2 regions of the Paraburkholderia sp. RL17-381-BIF-C genome follow, and region 2 is predicted to be linked to the other one. Evidence: riboswitches for the same ligand, from Rfam matches in the RefSeq annotation. Region 2 holds a riboswitch; the other holds the start of a gene.
What was found. Region 2 has a riboswitch for glycine ahead of P0D70_RS31560 (D-amino acid dehydrogenase). Riboswitches for the same ligand answer to the same signal wherever they lie in the genome.
Positions count from the first base shown of each region.

Region 1: it holds a riboswitch for glycine, as region 2 does, so the genes downstream of both, gcvT (glycine cleavage system aminomethyltransferase GcvT) here and P0D70_RS31560 (D-amino acid dehydrogenase) in region 2, are expected to answer to the same signal.

Region 1 is NZ_JARESX010000001.1:233,858-241,754, reverse strand. It holds gene P0D70_RS01130 (alginate lyase family protein) at 1-589, opposite strand, end outside; gene gcvP (aminomethyl-transferring glycine dehydrogenase) at 749-3,685, opposite strand; gene gcvH (glycine cleavage system protein GcvH) at 3,759-4,139, opposite strand; gene gcvT (glycine cleavage system aminomethyltransferase GcvT) at 4,284-5,402, opposite strand; glycine riboswitch at 5,483-5,637, opposite strand; glycine riboswitch at 5,681-5,763, opposite strand; gene P0D70_RS01110 (YdgH/BhsA/McbA family protein) at 5,911-6,261, opposite strand; gene P0D70_RS01105 (oxidoreductase) at 6,457-7,506, opposite strand; gene P0D70_RS01100 (UvrD-helicase domain-containing protein) at 7,827-7,897, shown strand, end outside.
Region 2 is NZ_JARESX010000083.1:15,634-23,530, forward strand. It holds gene P0D70_RS31530 (M20 family metallopeptidase) at 1-402, opposite strand, end outside; gene P0D70_RS31535 (aminotransferase class I/II-fold pyridoxal phosphate-dependent enzyme) at 499-1,935, shown strand; gene P0D70_RS31540 (sodium:solute symporter family transporter) at 1,979-3,907, opposite strand; gene P0D70_RS31545 (DUF485 domain-containing protein) at 3,904-4,239, opposite strand; gene P0D70_RS31550 (YbhB/YbcL family Raf kinase inhibitor-like protein) at 4,746-5,132, opposite strand; gene P0D70_RS31555 (DJ-1/PfpI family protein) at 5,132-5,839, opposite strand; glycine riboswitch at 6,020-6,109, shown strand; partial or broken gene P0D70_RS31560 (D-amino acid dehydrogenase) at 6,275-7,460, shown strand.

The DNA of each region.
Region 1 (7,897 bases), on a different contig from region 2:
AGTTGTTTTTGAACGTGCCTTTGAGCGGCCGCGGCTGCGCGTCGATTTGCCCGATATAGCCGGTCGCGAGTTTCGTGAGAAACGTCATCGACGCATTGCGCGTCTTAACCGGCAACGCGCTCGCTGTCATGTCGTACGCGAGAATCAGCCCTTCGAAGCGGGTTTCGTCGATGGGATTGAAGCTTGGTTGATACGTCGTGACCCACGCGAACAGCAGGCGGTCGACGAGCTTCAGATACCGGTCGTCGCTGGTGGCGCGCCAGGCGAGCGCGGCGTCGCGCATCAGATCGAGATCCTGCTCCGCTTCGACGCTCTGGTCGTAAATGCCTTCGTGCGGCAGCGTGCCTTCGGTATGCAGTTTCGCCAGCGCATGCGGCTGGTCGTTCAGATGGGCCTGCACGTTGCTCACCAGCGCTTTCACGCCGGGATCGGCGTTCGTGCGTTCACTGGTTTGCAACGCGGGCGCCGCACAGAAATTCATCGCGGCCTGCGCTTGCGCCAGCGGCAGCAGCACGGCCGCGCCTGCCAGCAACAGTGTGCAGGTTTGCCGCCACGTGGGGGCTCGCCCTGGTTCGGTCCGGCTTTGCATCGATCGCACCTTTCGCGCCATGCGAAACTCCTCGTTAGGCTGATTCGGTGTGTGATGTTAGCCGTTTGCGGCCAGGAGCGACAGAGAACTCAGGAGAGAACCGCGCAGCGCCCTGCCGCCTCTTTTCGAGACAGCGGGCGCTGCGCGGCAGCGGTCCGCTTACTCGTAGTCGGCGATCGGCACGCAGGAGCAGAACAGATTGCGGTCGCCGTACACGTTGTCCGCGCGGCCGACCGGCGGCCAATACTTCTTCGCGATCAGCGTGGGCAGCGGATACGCTGCGGTTTCGCGCGCATACACGTGCTTCCAATCGTTCGCGATGACCACCGCCGCCGTGTGCGGCGCGTGCTTCAGCGGATTGTCCTCGCGGTCCGAGCGGCCCTCTTCGACTGCGCGGATTTCCTCGCGGATCGCGATCATCGCTTCGATGAAACGGTCGAGTTCTTCCTTCGATTCCGATTCGGTCGGCTCGACCATCAGCGTGCCCGGCACCGGGAAGCTCATGGTCGGCGCATGGAAGCCGTAGTCGGCGAGACGCTTGGCGACGTCGTCGACGGTGATGCCGCTGGTTTCCTTGATCGGACGCAGATCGAGAATGCACTCGTGCGCGACCAGTCCGCCCGGGCCCGAATACAGCACCGGATAGTGCGGCGCGAGTTTCTTCGCGACGTAGTTCGCGTTGAGGATCGCGGTTTCGGTCGCGGCGGTGAGGTTCTTCGCGCCCATCATCGCGATATACATCCACGAGATCGGCAGGATCGACGCCGAGCCGTACGGTGCGCCGGACACTGCGCCAATGCCGTTCGGCGCGCGTTCATAGCCCGACGAGATCTGGTTCGGCAGGAACTGCGCGAGGTGCGCGCCGACCGCGACAGGACCGACGCCGGGTCCGCCGCCGCCGTGCGGAATGCAGAACGTCTTGTGCAGGTTCAGGTGCGACACGTCGCCGCCGAACTGGCCCGGCGCGGTGAGGCCGACCATGGCGTTCATGTTCGCGCCGTCCACGTAGACCTGGCCGCCGTGCGCGTGCACGATCTCGCAGATTTCACGCACGTTCTGCTCGAACACGCCGTGCGTGGACGGGTACGTGATCATGATCGCCGCGAGTTTGTCGGCGTGCTGATCGGCCTTCTTCTTCAGGTCTTCGATATCGACGTTGCCTTGCGCGTCGCAGGCAACCACGACTACCTGCATGCCTGCCATCTGTGCCGACGCCGGGTTGGTGCCGTGCGCCGAAGCGGGAATCAGGCAGACATTGCGATGGGCTTCGCCGCGCGAGGCGTGGTAGGCGTGGATGATCAGGAGGCCCGCGTACTCACCTTGCGAGCCGGCGTTCGGCTGCAGCGACACGGCGGCGTATCCGGTGGCGGCGACCAGCATTTCTTCGAGCTGATCGATCATTTCGCGGTAGCCGACGGTTTGCTCCGCCGGTGCGAACGGATGGATCTGGCCGAATTCCGGCCACGTGACCGGCAGCATTTCCGAAGTCGCGTTCAGCTTCATCGTGCACGAACCGAGCGGGATCATCGAGCGATCGAGCGCAAGGTCCTTGTCGGACAGGCTGCGCAGATAGCGCAGCATTTCCGTTTCCGAATGATGACGGTTGAACACGTGGTGCGTGAGGTACGCGCTGGTGCGTTCGAGCGCGGCCGGCACGGATGCGGTGTTCGATGCGGCCAGTTTTGCGTCGAGCGTGTCGACTTGCGGAATGTCTTTCGCGCCCGCGGCTTGCGCGAACACTTCGAGCAGATCGGCCAGATCGCGGCGCGAGGTGGTTTCGTCGATCGACAGGCCGACTTGCGTATCGCTCACGCGGCGCAGGTTGATGCGCTTCGCAATCGCTGCGTCATGCAGCGCTTGCGTGCGTGCGCCGGTTTCGAAGGTGAGCGTGTCGAAGAAGGTTTCGTTGACGAGCGTATAGCCGAGTTGCTTCGCGCCTTCGGCCAGCAACGCGGCGATCCGGTTCACGCGCAGCGCGATCGTCTTCAGGCCGTGCGGGCCGTGATAGACGGCGTACATGCTGGCCATGATCGCGAGCAGCGCTTGCGCGGTACACACGTTCGAGGTGGCCTTCTCGCGACGGATATGTTGTTCGCGCGTTTGCAGCGCGAGACGCAGCGCGGGGTTGCCTTGTGCGTCGACGGTCACGCCGACGAGGCGGCCCGGCATCTGACGCTTGAATTCGTCGCGCACAGCGAGGTAAGCCGCATGCGGGCCGCCGAAGCCGACCGGCACGCCAAAGCGCTGCGTATTGCCCACGGCCACGTCCGCGCCCCATTCGCCCGGCGGCGTGAGCACGGTCAGCGCGAGCAGGTCGGCGGCGACCACCACGTGGCCGCCCGCTGCATGGATCGCTTCGGCGAGCGCGCGATAGTCGCGCACGTCGCCGTTCACGCCCGGGTATTGCAGCAGCACGCCGAACGCATTCGCGTTCGCCGCTTCCGCAGCCGGGCCCACTTTCACTTCGATGCCGACCGGCGTGGCGCGCGTCTTCACCACTTCGATGGTTTGCGGCAGCACGTCGTCGGCCACGAAGAACACGTTCGACTTCGGCTTGCCGATGCGCTGCAGCAGCGTCATCGCTTCAGCGGCGGCGGTTGCTTCGTCGAGCAACGACGCATTCGAGATCGCCAGACCCGTCAAGTCAACGATCATCTGCTGGAAGTTCAGCAGCGCTTCCAGACGGCCTTGCGAGATTTCCGGCTGATACGGCGTGTACGCGGTGTACCACGCCGGATTTTCCAGCACGTTACGCAGGATCACCGTCGGCGTGTGCGCGTTGTAATAGCCCTGCCCGATATACGAGCGGAACACCTGGTTCTTGTCCGCGAGTTCACGCAGCGCGGCGAGCGCTTCGGCTTCGCTTTTCGGTTGCGCGAAGGGGCCGAGCGGCAGCGTTTCGGTGCGGCGGATCGTCTTCGGAATGACGGCGTCGATCAGCGCGGCGCGCGACGCGAAGCCGAGGGCTTCGAGCATCGCGTGCTGGTCGGCCGCATCCGGGCCGATGTGCCGTTCGGCGAAGGCGTCATGCACTTCGAGCGCGGCGAGCGAGAGAGGAGTGCGGTTCATCAGACGATCCGGGTGTTCGAGCTTCATGGGTGTTCCTGGCGGTGCGGCTATCTCTGCGCGAGGGACGCGCCGCACCAATCGGGTTAAACGTAAAGGTGAATCAGGCGCCGATCGACTTGCTGTACGCGTCGGCGTCGATCAGACGGTCTTGCGTGGCGTCCGCGGCCGGCTTGATCTTGAAGAGCCAGCTTTCGTACGGCGCGGTGTTGACCGAATCCGGGGTGTCGGCCACGGCCGTGTTCGCTTCGATGATTTCGCCCGAGACCGGCGCGTAGATATCGGAAGCGGCTTTCACCGATTCGATCACGGCGACGGTGTCGCCAGCGGTCACGGTTTTGCCCAGTTCCTGGACTTCGAAGAAGACGATATCGCCGAGCGCTTCCTGCGCGTGGTCGGTGATGCCGACCGTCAGCGTGCCGTCCGCTTCGGTGCGGACCCACTCGTGCGATTCGGTGTATTTCAGATCGGCCGGGATGCTCATCGGATGCTCCTATGCGGTGTGATTCGGTAATGACTTAAAGGGCCCCCAAACCTGTCGCTTCGCGCCAGGTTCCCCCGAGGGGAACAAGAAAACTTGGGGCGGCCCGGCGTTTTCTTGTGAAGGTTTGCGCACGCGCCGGCTTGCTTAAACCGCGAGCACTTTGCCGTTGCGCACGAACGGCAGTTTTACCACGCTTGCGGGAACGTTCTTGTCACGAATTTGAACGTGAACGGTGTCGCCCGGCTGCACGCCTTTCGGCACGCGCGCAAAGGCGATCGATTCCTGCATGGTCGGGGAAAACGTGCCGCTGGTGATTTCGCCTTCGCCTTGCGGCGTGACGACTTTCTGATGAGCACGCAGCACGCCTGCTGCCTTGCCGTTGTCCTTCAGCAGGATCAGGCCGACGAACGCGGCCTGCGATCCGTCCGCTTCCAGCTTGCCCTTGCCGACGAAGTCGCGCGGCGAGGTGAGGTCGACCGTCCAGGCGAGGCCGGCGTCGAGCGGCGAGACGTTGTCGTCCATGTCCTGGCCGTACAGGTTCATGCCGGCTTCGAGGCGCAGTGTGTCGCGCGCACCGAGTCCGGCCGGGCGCACGCCTTGCGCCTGCAGCGCGTTCCACAGCGCTTCGACGTGATCTGCGGGGACGATGATTTCGAAGCCGTCTTCGCCGGTATAGCCCGTACGGGCTACGGTCAATTCGCCGAACGGCGTGTCTTCGATGCGGGCGGCGTTGAACGGCTTCAGCGCTTCGGTGGCGGCGCGCGCGGCCGGCACGGTTTGCCAGACTTTTTCGCGAGCATTCGGGCCTTGCACGGCGACGATCGCGTAGTCGCGGCGCGGCGTGATGGTCAGGCCGAAGCTGCCTTCGGCGTTGAGCTGGCCGAACCAGGCGATGTCTTTATCGGCGGTGCCGGCGTTAACGACCACGCGGAAGTGATCTTCGCCGAAGTAATAGACGATCAGGTCGTCGATCACGCCGCCGTTCGGGTTCAGCAGACAGGAGTACAGCGCGCGGCCGGGCGTTTGCAGCTTGGCGACGTTATTGGCCAGCGCATATTCGAAGAAGGCGCGCACGCGCTCGCCGGTGAAATCGACGACGCACATGTGCGAGACGTCGAACATGCCGGCGTCGGTGCGCACGGCGCGGTGTTCGTCGATCTGCGAGCCGTAGTTGACGGGCATGTCCCAGCCGCCAAAATCGACCATGCGGGCATTGAGCGCACGATGGGTGGCGTTGAGCGGGGTGTGTTTGAGTTCGGTCATGGGGCCTCGGGCATCTCGCGAAACAAAAAAGGCCATGCGGCGCTACGCCTCGCGGCCTTTTAGCTGCGAGCGATGCGTTGCATGGCCCCTCTGTCCTCGATACCTGAGAGATTGCGTTGCCGTGAGAATGTGAATTCGTCACGGTGAAACGCGCGCCCCTTCGGTGGGCAGCCTGCCAGATCCGCTCGATTTATAACGACGCAGACGGCTACTGCCGCTCTCCAGAGTGCGAAAAACCGGTGCGTCGAGCTTGATTCAACGCGGGTTCTTCGACGCGGTCGGTCCTTTTGCCTGAGAGTTTGCGGGTGTGCCCCTTCGGCGGCGCGGCCTGCGGTTTCCTGCGGCCAGCGCGCTCTCCCGACGCGTGCGGCGAATGTACGCGAGGGCCGGGGGCTTGTCAAATCTAGGCCCGCGAGCGGCACGGCGGTTGACGCGGCGTCTTGCCCTCGCCAAAAAAGCGCGGGACGCGATGCCCGCGCTTGCACTGCTTCGGCGCCTGAGCGCGCGATTATTCGCCGATGGCGTGTGCCGCGTTGTCCAGTTCCTGATTCAGCACGCGCTGTTCGTCGCTGGACAGGCCACCGCCGTGTTGCGCGGCCATGTCATGCGCTTCCTGACGGATCACATCGAGACGATGGTGCAGCGCGCCGCCTTGCGGAGGCGGGTAATAGCCCTGATTCACGCGATTGTCGATACGGCGGCTGAGATTCTCGATGCGGCCGTCGACCTGGCGCAGGCGCTGATCCGCGATCTGCTGCGGGTTGGGGCGCGGTGCCGGCGCGGGTTGAGGCGTCACCACACAGGCGGCGAGCGAACTGAGCAGGGCGCACGCGGCGAGCGCGCGGATAGTACGGGGCATGAACTCTCCGGAAGTCATAGTCGTTTTGTCTTGCTACTTGGGTAGCAACGGCTGACTGCCGGAGCGCGCTGACCGGCGGCGCGTTCTTATTTGTAACGTTATGTTCCTTTCGGGCCTGTCAGGATCGTGGCCCGCGCGGGAGGCGGCAAGTGCCATTTTAGGTACACAAGGCGTTTCGACGCGCGGGCAAACAGTTCAGCGAACGCGCTCGAACGGCAGCCGGACGCCTTCTTCCGAGCTACGGGCGGCGAGTTCGATAATTGTCATTACGTCCACAGCGTCCTGAGCGCTGACCGGGAACTTCACGCCGTTCTGGATGGCGTCGGCCACGGCGATATAGAAGCCAACGTAATCTCCATTACGCGTCGGCAGCTCGCGCTCGACTTCCTGATCGCCTTCCAGTACGCGCAGCAACCCGGCCGCATTGCCCGCGCCGAAGCCTTCGTCGCCGGGCCGCAGGCCGGCTTTCAATTGATCTTCCTGCGTGTCGAGCCCGGTTTTCACATAGCTGCCGCGCGTGCCGTGGATCGAGAAGCGCGGCGCGACCAGCGCGGTCAACGCGCTGGCGTGCAACACCACTTCGAACTCACTGTAGCCGAGCTGGATATGCACGTAGTCCGGTGCGCTGGCATTGTCGCGATGCGTGCGCACGGTGGCCGACACGCTCTGCGGCGTGCCGAACAGGGCCAACGCCTGGTCGACCAGATGCGGCCCCAGGTCCAGCAGCAGACCGCCGCCTCGCGACGCTTCTTCACGCCAACGCTGTCGCACCTCCGGCCGGAAACGGTCGAAATGCGATTCGTATTGCGTGATCCGTCCCAATTCGCCGCTCGCGAGCAGGTCGCGCACGGTCAGAAAATCACCGTCCCAGCGACGGTTGTGAAACGGCATGAAGAGCTTGCAGCGGGCGAGTGCGATGTTGGCCAGCGTGCGGGCGTCGGCGGCATTCAGCGTGACCGGCTTGTCGACCACCACGTGTTTGCCCGCTTCCAGCGTGCGCCGCGCCAGCTCGAAGTGCGTGTCGTTCGGCGTGGCGATCACGACGCAGTCGATGTCGTCGAGCGCGAGCAGCGCGTCGAGGTCGGCCACCACCTTCGTGTGCGGATAGTCGGCGAGCGCGCGCTCGGGCTGGCTCGTGGCGATGGCCGCAACGCTCGCGCGGCCGCAGTGCGCGATTACCGGCGCGTGAAAGGTCGCGCCGGCGAAACCGTAACCCATCAATCCAATCTTCAGCGATGCGGACATGCGTGTCTTCCTGCAAAAACGGCGCGCCGCTTTGCCACCGTGGCGGCGGCGCGCACCACCGCAATTGTGGCATGTCCTGAAGGTGGATCGTCAGCGTCGTGGTGGTACTGGCGGCCGTCATGGGGCGCGGGCATCGGTTGCGTACATCCGTGTTAACATCGCTCCTCTTGCGCGTTTGCGAAGCGGGCCAGAACACCCTCCGCACCGTGCGGGGCGCCTGTTCCGGCACGGCGCCGCGCAGCATGCCCCCGGGCCTTCGGCCGGCGTTTCGCCACCGCGCCCTCAACCGCCGCTTTAACCGCATCACCCATCCACAGACGATGTCCGCAGGCCTGAACCCCGCTCAAAATGAAGCGGTCCGTTATCTCGACGGTCCGTGTCTCGTGCTCGC
Region 2 (7,897 bases):
GACCAGCAGCACTCGAGGAAGTGCGTCGTGACGAACGCGGTACTGCTCAAGCGCGGCAATGAACGCTGCGATCCCGCTTTTCATATCCGAAGAACCTCTCCCAAACAGTCGGTCGCCTTCGATGTGCCCGCTTGTCGGACTGCCGCTCCAAGAGGCAGCGCCGAACGGTACCGTGTCGAGATGTCCAGTGAAACAGAGTCGCGGACCGGACTCTGCGGAATCGTAAGCGATCAGGTTGGCTCGCCCGGGCTCGAATTGGTGGAGAATCGTTCGTAACCCAAGTGAATCCAGCAGCAACTGAAGAGAACGCGCGAGTTCCAGTTCGTCGCCCGGAGGATTGACTGTTTGCGCCTGTACCATCAGCTGAGTCAGGCGGATCGGGTCAAAGGTATCAATTTTCATGCTTCACTCTCAACTTGAGATATTGGACGGGCCGATGGATGCGAGACGTTCTACGTCAAGGCTGGTCGCCCTTTTTGTCCCAGCATCGGATAGACTATGTATGAAATCGTTTGTCGACAGGCCCTTGCCGTCGGCTTTGCGCGTCTGCGTCACCATGTCATTACCAGAGAGGATTCCGTGCTTGACTTCGCCATTGACCTCGAAAGGATCGCCGTATCGGAAGGCAAGACCGATGCCATTCGGCGCAGGATAGAGCGCGCGATCATCGAAGAACGTCTCAAACCGGGAGACACGCTTCCGACGGTGCGAGCCCTTGCTGACGATCTCGGCATCAATAAGAACACTGTGGCGGCTGCTTACCGGCAGCTTCGAGAAAGTGGGCTCATATCGGCGGAGGGGCGCAAGGGATCGGCAGTCGCACGGCATGCATTGCTTGCGGCTTCGCGCGAGATAGACGCCGGCGCGATGCAGACAATGGCGGTGCGGGACGGAAATCCGGATCCGTTGTTCCTGCCGGATGAAGGCGAGATCCGTGACGCGCTGGGCCGTATCAGCGTTGCGCATCATCTGTATGGCGAGCAACGCAACGACGTTGGCTTCGTTGAATGGGCGCACGCCCAGTTTGTCGACGACAGGATCGATGCGCGCAGCGGCATTTTCGTTTCCGTTGGCGCGCTTGATGCGATCGAGCGAGCGCTCACCGTGGCGAGGCTGCATCCAGGTGACTCCGTTGCAGTTGAGGACCCTGGGTACATGAGTGTGCACGGCCTGGTGCGTGCGATGCAACTTGAGCCTATCTCGCTTGACATCGACGACGACGGGGTGACGCCGACCAGTCTCCGCAAAGCGATCAAGGCCGGCGCAAAGGCGGTAATTGTCACGAGCCGCAGCCACAATCCATCCGGTATCGTGACCTCGCGCTCGCGTGCCGCCGATCTGAAAAAGTTGATCGGAGATGGCGGCGACGTGCTGTTCATAGATGACGATCATACGAACGTGTTGCGACTTGCGGGGTATAACCCTTGGCATATGGGTGCTCGAAGGTGGCTCACTATCCGCTCCCTCTCCAAAGCGCTTGGCCCGGACTTTCGCGTTGCCTATTCGACGGGCGACGCGCAGACGATTCATCAACTCGAACAAAGACAGGGCCTCGGAATGGGATGGGTTAGCAACCTGCTACAACGCCTCGTGCGGGAACTGCTCGGGACATCTTCCGTGCAGCGCAAGATCGCCGCTGCAGGAGACGCCTACCGCGAGCGTCATCATTTGCTGACCACGGCACTTAAAAAGCGTGGCTTCGACGTGCGTACCGGAGCCGGGCTGAACGTATGGATCCCGGTTTCCAATGAACACGAAGTCACGCCGAGGCTCTTCGAAGCGGGCTGGCTTGTGCGTTCCGGGCGTGACTTCTGTTTTGGAGAACCGAGCGGGATTCGCGTGACGGCCGCCCGGATGACAACCTCGACGATCTTGGGGTTCGCTGACGCGCTAGCGAAGGCACACAAGGACGCGTCAACAACCTTGATTGCCTGATACAAGGGCGTCTGCGGGTACAAATCCGGGAGCGCCCTGCCCCTTAGTGATCCATGGCTTTCGCCACTCCAATACCGCTGTCCCGGCGAAAGATGAGCGCCTGCCACGCCGCATCTGTTTCGCGGCGGTGACCAAACAACGAGCCGATCACCAACAGCAGGAAACCGAGCGGAACTGATACGATCGCCGGATTACGCAAAGGTATCAGCGGCTTCTCCAGTCCGACAATGCTGGTCGTACGTGAGCCAAGAGAGTCAAGCGTCGACTGTGCGGTTGCGCGATCAGCAAGCGCTGGCCCACGTTGTCTGGCAACATCATTTCGGCCTGCTGCAGTCGAGACATCCATGGAGTCCAGTTGCGCGAGGCGCGCGTTCGCGCTCGCCAGCGCCTGTGTCGCTTGCGCTCGTGTAGTCAATGGATACTGCATGTTGGGCGAAACCAGCACGAACAGAATCGTCGCCACTACGCCTCCTATCACGCCAAAGATTACGCCGCGTGTGTTGCAGCGCTTCCAGTAGAGCGTCGCGAGCAGCGCGGGAAGATTGGCGGACGCTGCTACGGCGTAAGCCAGCCCCACCAGATGGGCAACATTCTGGCCCTTGGCAAGCAAGGCCGCACTCGTCGCGACAATTGCGACAAATATCGACGCCACTTTGCCCGCCATCAATTGTTCGTTATCCGAAGCTATTCCACCCCTGATTGCACCTACGTACACGTCGTGCGCCAGCGATGATGCGGCGGCGAGCGTCAGACCGGCGACTACTGCGACGATGGTCGCGAACGCAATCGCCGCGACGATGCCGACCAGTACGTTGCCCCAGAGGGATGCGCTTCCGCCCCCGAGATGCTGCGCAAGCAGCAAGGCTGCAAGATTGCCTCCCTTGTCGGCAGCCGCGATCTTCGCAGAACCGACGTAGTAAGCCGCCGCGAAGCCGATGACGATGATCAGAAGATGGCAGCCCCCGATCCACAGCATGCCCCACAGCACCGAGCGCCGGGCGGTCTGAGCGTTTTTTACTGAAAAAAAGCGCATCATGATGTGCGGCATCGCGGCGGTACCCAGGACGAGAGCGAGACCCAAGGACAACAGTTCAACCGGATCCTTCAGATATAGCCCCGGCTCGAAGAACGATTGCGTGATCAGCGCTTTGGACTCAACTGGCGGCGATCCAATTGTCAGTATCCATTCGCGCAATTCAGGGCGATGAGAGAGCGCTTCCAGTAACGCCGTGACGCTGAAACCGAATGGTGCAAGTGCGAGTATGGTAAGTAGGCTGCACATACTCAACAGCAAGACCGCCTTGATGATCTGCACCCAGGTGGTCGCCCGCATTCCACCGAATGTGACATAGACGAGCATAAGCGCGCCAACGACGATCACAGAGATCTGATACGGAATGCCGAGCAATGCGTAGAGCAACACGGCGCCGCCCACAATCTGCGGCACCATGTAAGAGATCGCTACGATGACGCTCGAAAGGGCTGCCAGTGATTTTGATATCCGGAAATCGTGGCGGTAGGAGAGGACGTCGCCGAAGGTAAAACGTCCAAGGTTTCGACACGGTTCCGCGACCAGCAGGAGGACAGGGATGAATGCGGTGAAAAAGCCAACTAGGTAGATTATGCCGTCGAAACCGTAGAGCCCAACGAGGCCCGATACGCCGAGAAAGGCTGCGGCGGAAAGATAGTCGCCGGCAATCGCAAGGCCGTTTTTCGGTCCAGAGATACCACCGCCCGCTGTGTAGAACTCGCTAGCGCTACTGCCTCGCCTCGAATTAATCCATGTGATTACCAACGTGAGTGCGATGACAACGGCAAACGCAGCAAACGCATTGGGGCGCGACGATTCCGGCACGACACCCGCAGCGGATGCAAAGCTCGGAAAACACAACATGACCGTTGAAACGATGACCGGCAACACGGCGCAATGCTGCAACTGCATGACGGAGGCTCGATGCTCGAGGTGTTTCATTCCGTTGCTCCTGCGGTCAGCACCGTAGCGATTCGTTCATCAATGACGCGCATGCGGCGAGCGTAGTAAATGGCGACCACAGCGCCGAAAAGATACTGAGACAAAGTGAACACCATCCCGAGGTTGACTACGCTGATGACTGGCGTGGCTAGTACGGAACGAAACCAGCCGGCACAAACTTGTAGCGCCAGGTAATAAGCAAAAAACAGTACGGTAAGCCCGATGCGCAGACGATTCTTAGTCGCCACACACGCCGCAAACGAGTCAGCTGTCGCATTGGGCCAGACGGTGGCCGCAAGAATAACTTCAGGTTGGTTCGTTGAGTTGCACATTCCTCTCCTCCATTGAGCGAACTTCATCAAGTTATGTACTAGTACAATAATATTTATGTACCAATAAATGTAGGCTCATCGTTTTGATTGGTCAAATGGAAAAATATTGGTATTAACCCACCCAGGATGTCTGGATGCATGGTGGCGAGCGGGCCGCGCCCGGAGGAAAACTGTAAGAACGGCAGTACCGCGCAAGCGACGGATGTACCGATGATGGACGCAGAATCAATCACGTGGTCTTGAATGCCCCCAACGACCGCGGTCCGCTCGAAGATGTATTCGCGTCGAGACGATAGAGATCAAGTGCATAGATTTCGAGTACGTACCGGTGTAGCAATGCGTCATTCCATGGCACACATGGTCCGTCGCGGCCGTAATAGCGAGCCGACATTTCGACATCCCCGCTGAACCACGTTGTATCGTCGTTGATACGGTGGCGGGACCGTCTGGAGCATGAGGGCCCGACTTTCTACGTGGCGTGATTCCTTTGCCGCGTCGAACCTTCCTTATCTCTCGAACAAATGCGTCGATATCGATCTGGAGCCAGTGATAGAAATGGACGCGGGGAAGGGATGCATCCGCCTCGCCCCCTCTTGATTGACGTCAGCCGCCCGACTCGGGACATCCCGGTCGTGACAGACGATGGCGAAGGATCGCGTGCCGCCAGGCACCCCGGACCATGCGAGACTCGGGTTACGAATGTCACCGAGATTCATACACTCGTGAGGATGGGATGTAGTGAAGGGGAACGTATCAGGAATGACGCCGCCGTTTGGAAAGCTGTTGCTTTCAATCTCATATCCTGCTCCGTTAAAGTCAGGAATTCGATAATGACGGCGGTGCACAGTCGGAGCAACAACGGTCCCAACGTGCGACCGCCCTCGGTGATGCATCAAGCAGTGGGTTGCCGCGCCGCTTGATAAGCTGCAGCACTGGCTAGACGCTTTTCAGTAATGGCGCGGGCGCGCTCAGTTACTGTTTTCAGCACTGCCGGCGGCGCAGACGCCGGAGATCCCGCCTGGAACGGCGGTTTCGGATCGTAAGCCATGTAGAGCTGCAACTCCTGCGCAACTGTCTCGCCTCGCAGCAGTGAAACAACAATGAGCGAGCCGTCGATTCCCGACGTAACACCGCCGGCACTCACGAACTTCCCGTCGATGACAACACGCTCATCGCTAGGCGTTGCACCGAAGTATGGCAGCACACCCATCGCGGTCCAGTGCGTCGTCGCACGACGTCCTTCAAGCAGCCCCGCAGCGCCACAAAGCAGTGCCCCGGTGCAGACGGAATATACGTACCGGGCATGTTCGGCCTGTCGGCGAATAAATCCAAGCACCTCCTCGTCCTTCATCAGCTCTTCCTGGCCGTATCCACCGGGTACGAGCAGAACGTCGAGTTGTGGCGCCTCCTCAAACGTCGTATCGGCCAGCAGACGCAAGCCCATGAGATCGCGGACTGGCTCCTTGTTTTTCCACAGCGTCATGAATGACGAGTTTGGCGTGCGTGCCAGCGCTTCAAATGGGCCGGTGAAATCGCATTGATCCATGCCCGGGAAGATGATCCCGCCAATCTTCAGATGTTGCTCCAGAGGAATACTCAATTTACATCTCCTTTGTACTGGTACAAAATTGTTGTCATACAGGTACAAATATACGCTTGAGAAAAGCGCTGTCAACTGTCGATTGCAACAAGTTTTTCAATTTCCATAGGGCCGCGCCCGCTATTCGATGAGACATGCTTGTCGAAGAGGAATTGGTGATGTACGGTCGCGCTGTTCAATTCGTTCAGCACGGGAGAGATCGTCTTTCGCGACGACGCCGACGGAGCAACCGCCCCGGAAACTCTCAGGCAAAAGGACCGCGCAAAAGGAACATCTGGAGAGCGGCGCAATGCGCCCACCGAAGGGGAGTCCGGTTTTGTTCCGATATTTACCGGCGCAGCGGGCGAAACTCTCAGGTAACAGGGACAGATGGGGCATCGGTGCCGGTTCGATGCACAACAGCCGGCGGTGCTCAATAAAAAACTGGATCTGAACATGTCACGAATCGCCATTATCGGTGCCGGCACTACCGGCGTCACGACCGCCTACGCGCTCGCACAACGCGGGCACCTTGTCACCGTATTCGAGCGACATCGCTATGCGGCAATGGAGACGTCCTTTGCGAATGGGGGGCAGCTATCAGTTAGCAATGCGGAAGTCTGGAACAACCATGCGACAGTATTAAAGGGTCTGCGCTGGATGTTTACGCGTGACGCACCGTTGTTGCTCAATCCACGCCCGAGCTGGCACAAGTACAGTTGGATCGGAGAGTTTCTCCGGCAGATCCCGAATTACCGTGCGAATACGATCGAGACGGTGCGTCTCGCAATCGCCGCGCGCGAACACCTGTTCGGCATCGCCGACAGGGAAGGCATCGCATTCGATCACGAGACGCGCGGCATCCTCCATTTCTACGCAACTCGTGGTGAGCACAATGCTGCGACGCGGATAAATGAACTGCTGCGCGCGGGCGGCCTTGATCGCCGCCCGGTCACGCCAGACGAAATCCGTGTGATCGAACCCGCACTCAACGGTGACTTCTACGGGGGATTCTTCACGGAGTCCGATTCGACAGGTGATATCCACAAATTCACGCGCGGCTTGTCGGCAGCGTGCGAGCGCCAAGGCGTCGAGTTCCGCTACGACGCCCCAGTCCGGTCGATTGGTTCAGTGGGTCCCAAGCGGCCATGAGTTGTTTGATAACGTAGTTGTATGTGCGGGCGTCGGCAGCAGACAATTCGCATCGATGGTCGGCGATCACGTCAACGTATATCCGGTGAAGGGCTATTCCATCACGGTGAACCTTGATGACGAAATAAGTCGGAATAGCGCACCGTGGGTCAGCCTACTCGACGATCGCGCCAAGATCATCACAAGTCGCCTTGGCCTGGATCGTTTCCGAGTTGCGGGCACTGCCGAGTTTAACGGTTTTAACCGCGACATCCGCTCCGATCGCGTCGAACCGCTGATTAACTGGGTACGGCGTCATTTCCCGAATGTATCGACCGCGCGCGTCATCCATTGGGCTGGCTTACGTCCGATGTTACCAAGCATGTTGCCACGTGTCGGACGGGGGAAGCGACCGGGCGTCTTCTATAACACTGGACACGGTCACCTTGGCTGGACATTGTCAGCAGCGACTGCGGAAGGCGTTGCTCACGCGATCGGCATGGGGTCTTGATTGACGGAACCTGTTGTCCGCGGGCTTAAGGCGGAGATGGCCTGCGGGGCATCTGGGACATACTCAAGCAACGGATCAGCACCGTTAGTTTGAACGTGCACAAATCTGCTCATGCAGATTGTCTTCGCAGGGCAAATGGTCGCCCCTGCTGAGGGGGGCGGCGCGAACGCCGCCTCCAAAGGTGCCTTTCGCACTCCGGCGCGGCGAGCCGCCCCGCGTGGCGAGCCAGCGCTCGCGCACCACACCTCTGTACGCTGCATGAACGCTGCGCCAGGCAGCCACACGTGAGTCTCCGCTTTTCCTTGCAGGTAGCGCGATGACGTGATGGCCGCCTCGCACGGGAACACGGATAGTCGTGCCCGCATGTGGCAGGCGTGCAGTCAACTTCTGTCCGCGGCGGGCATTCACACCAGCCGCCGCGGCATGCACACACCAGC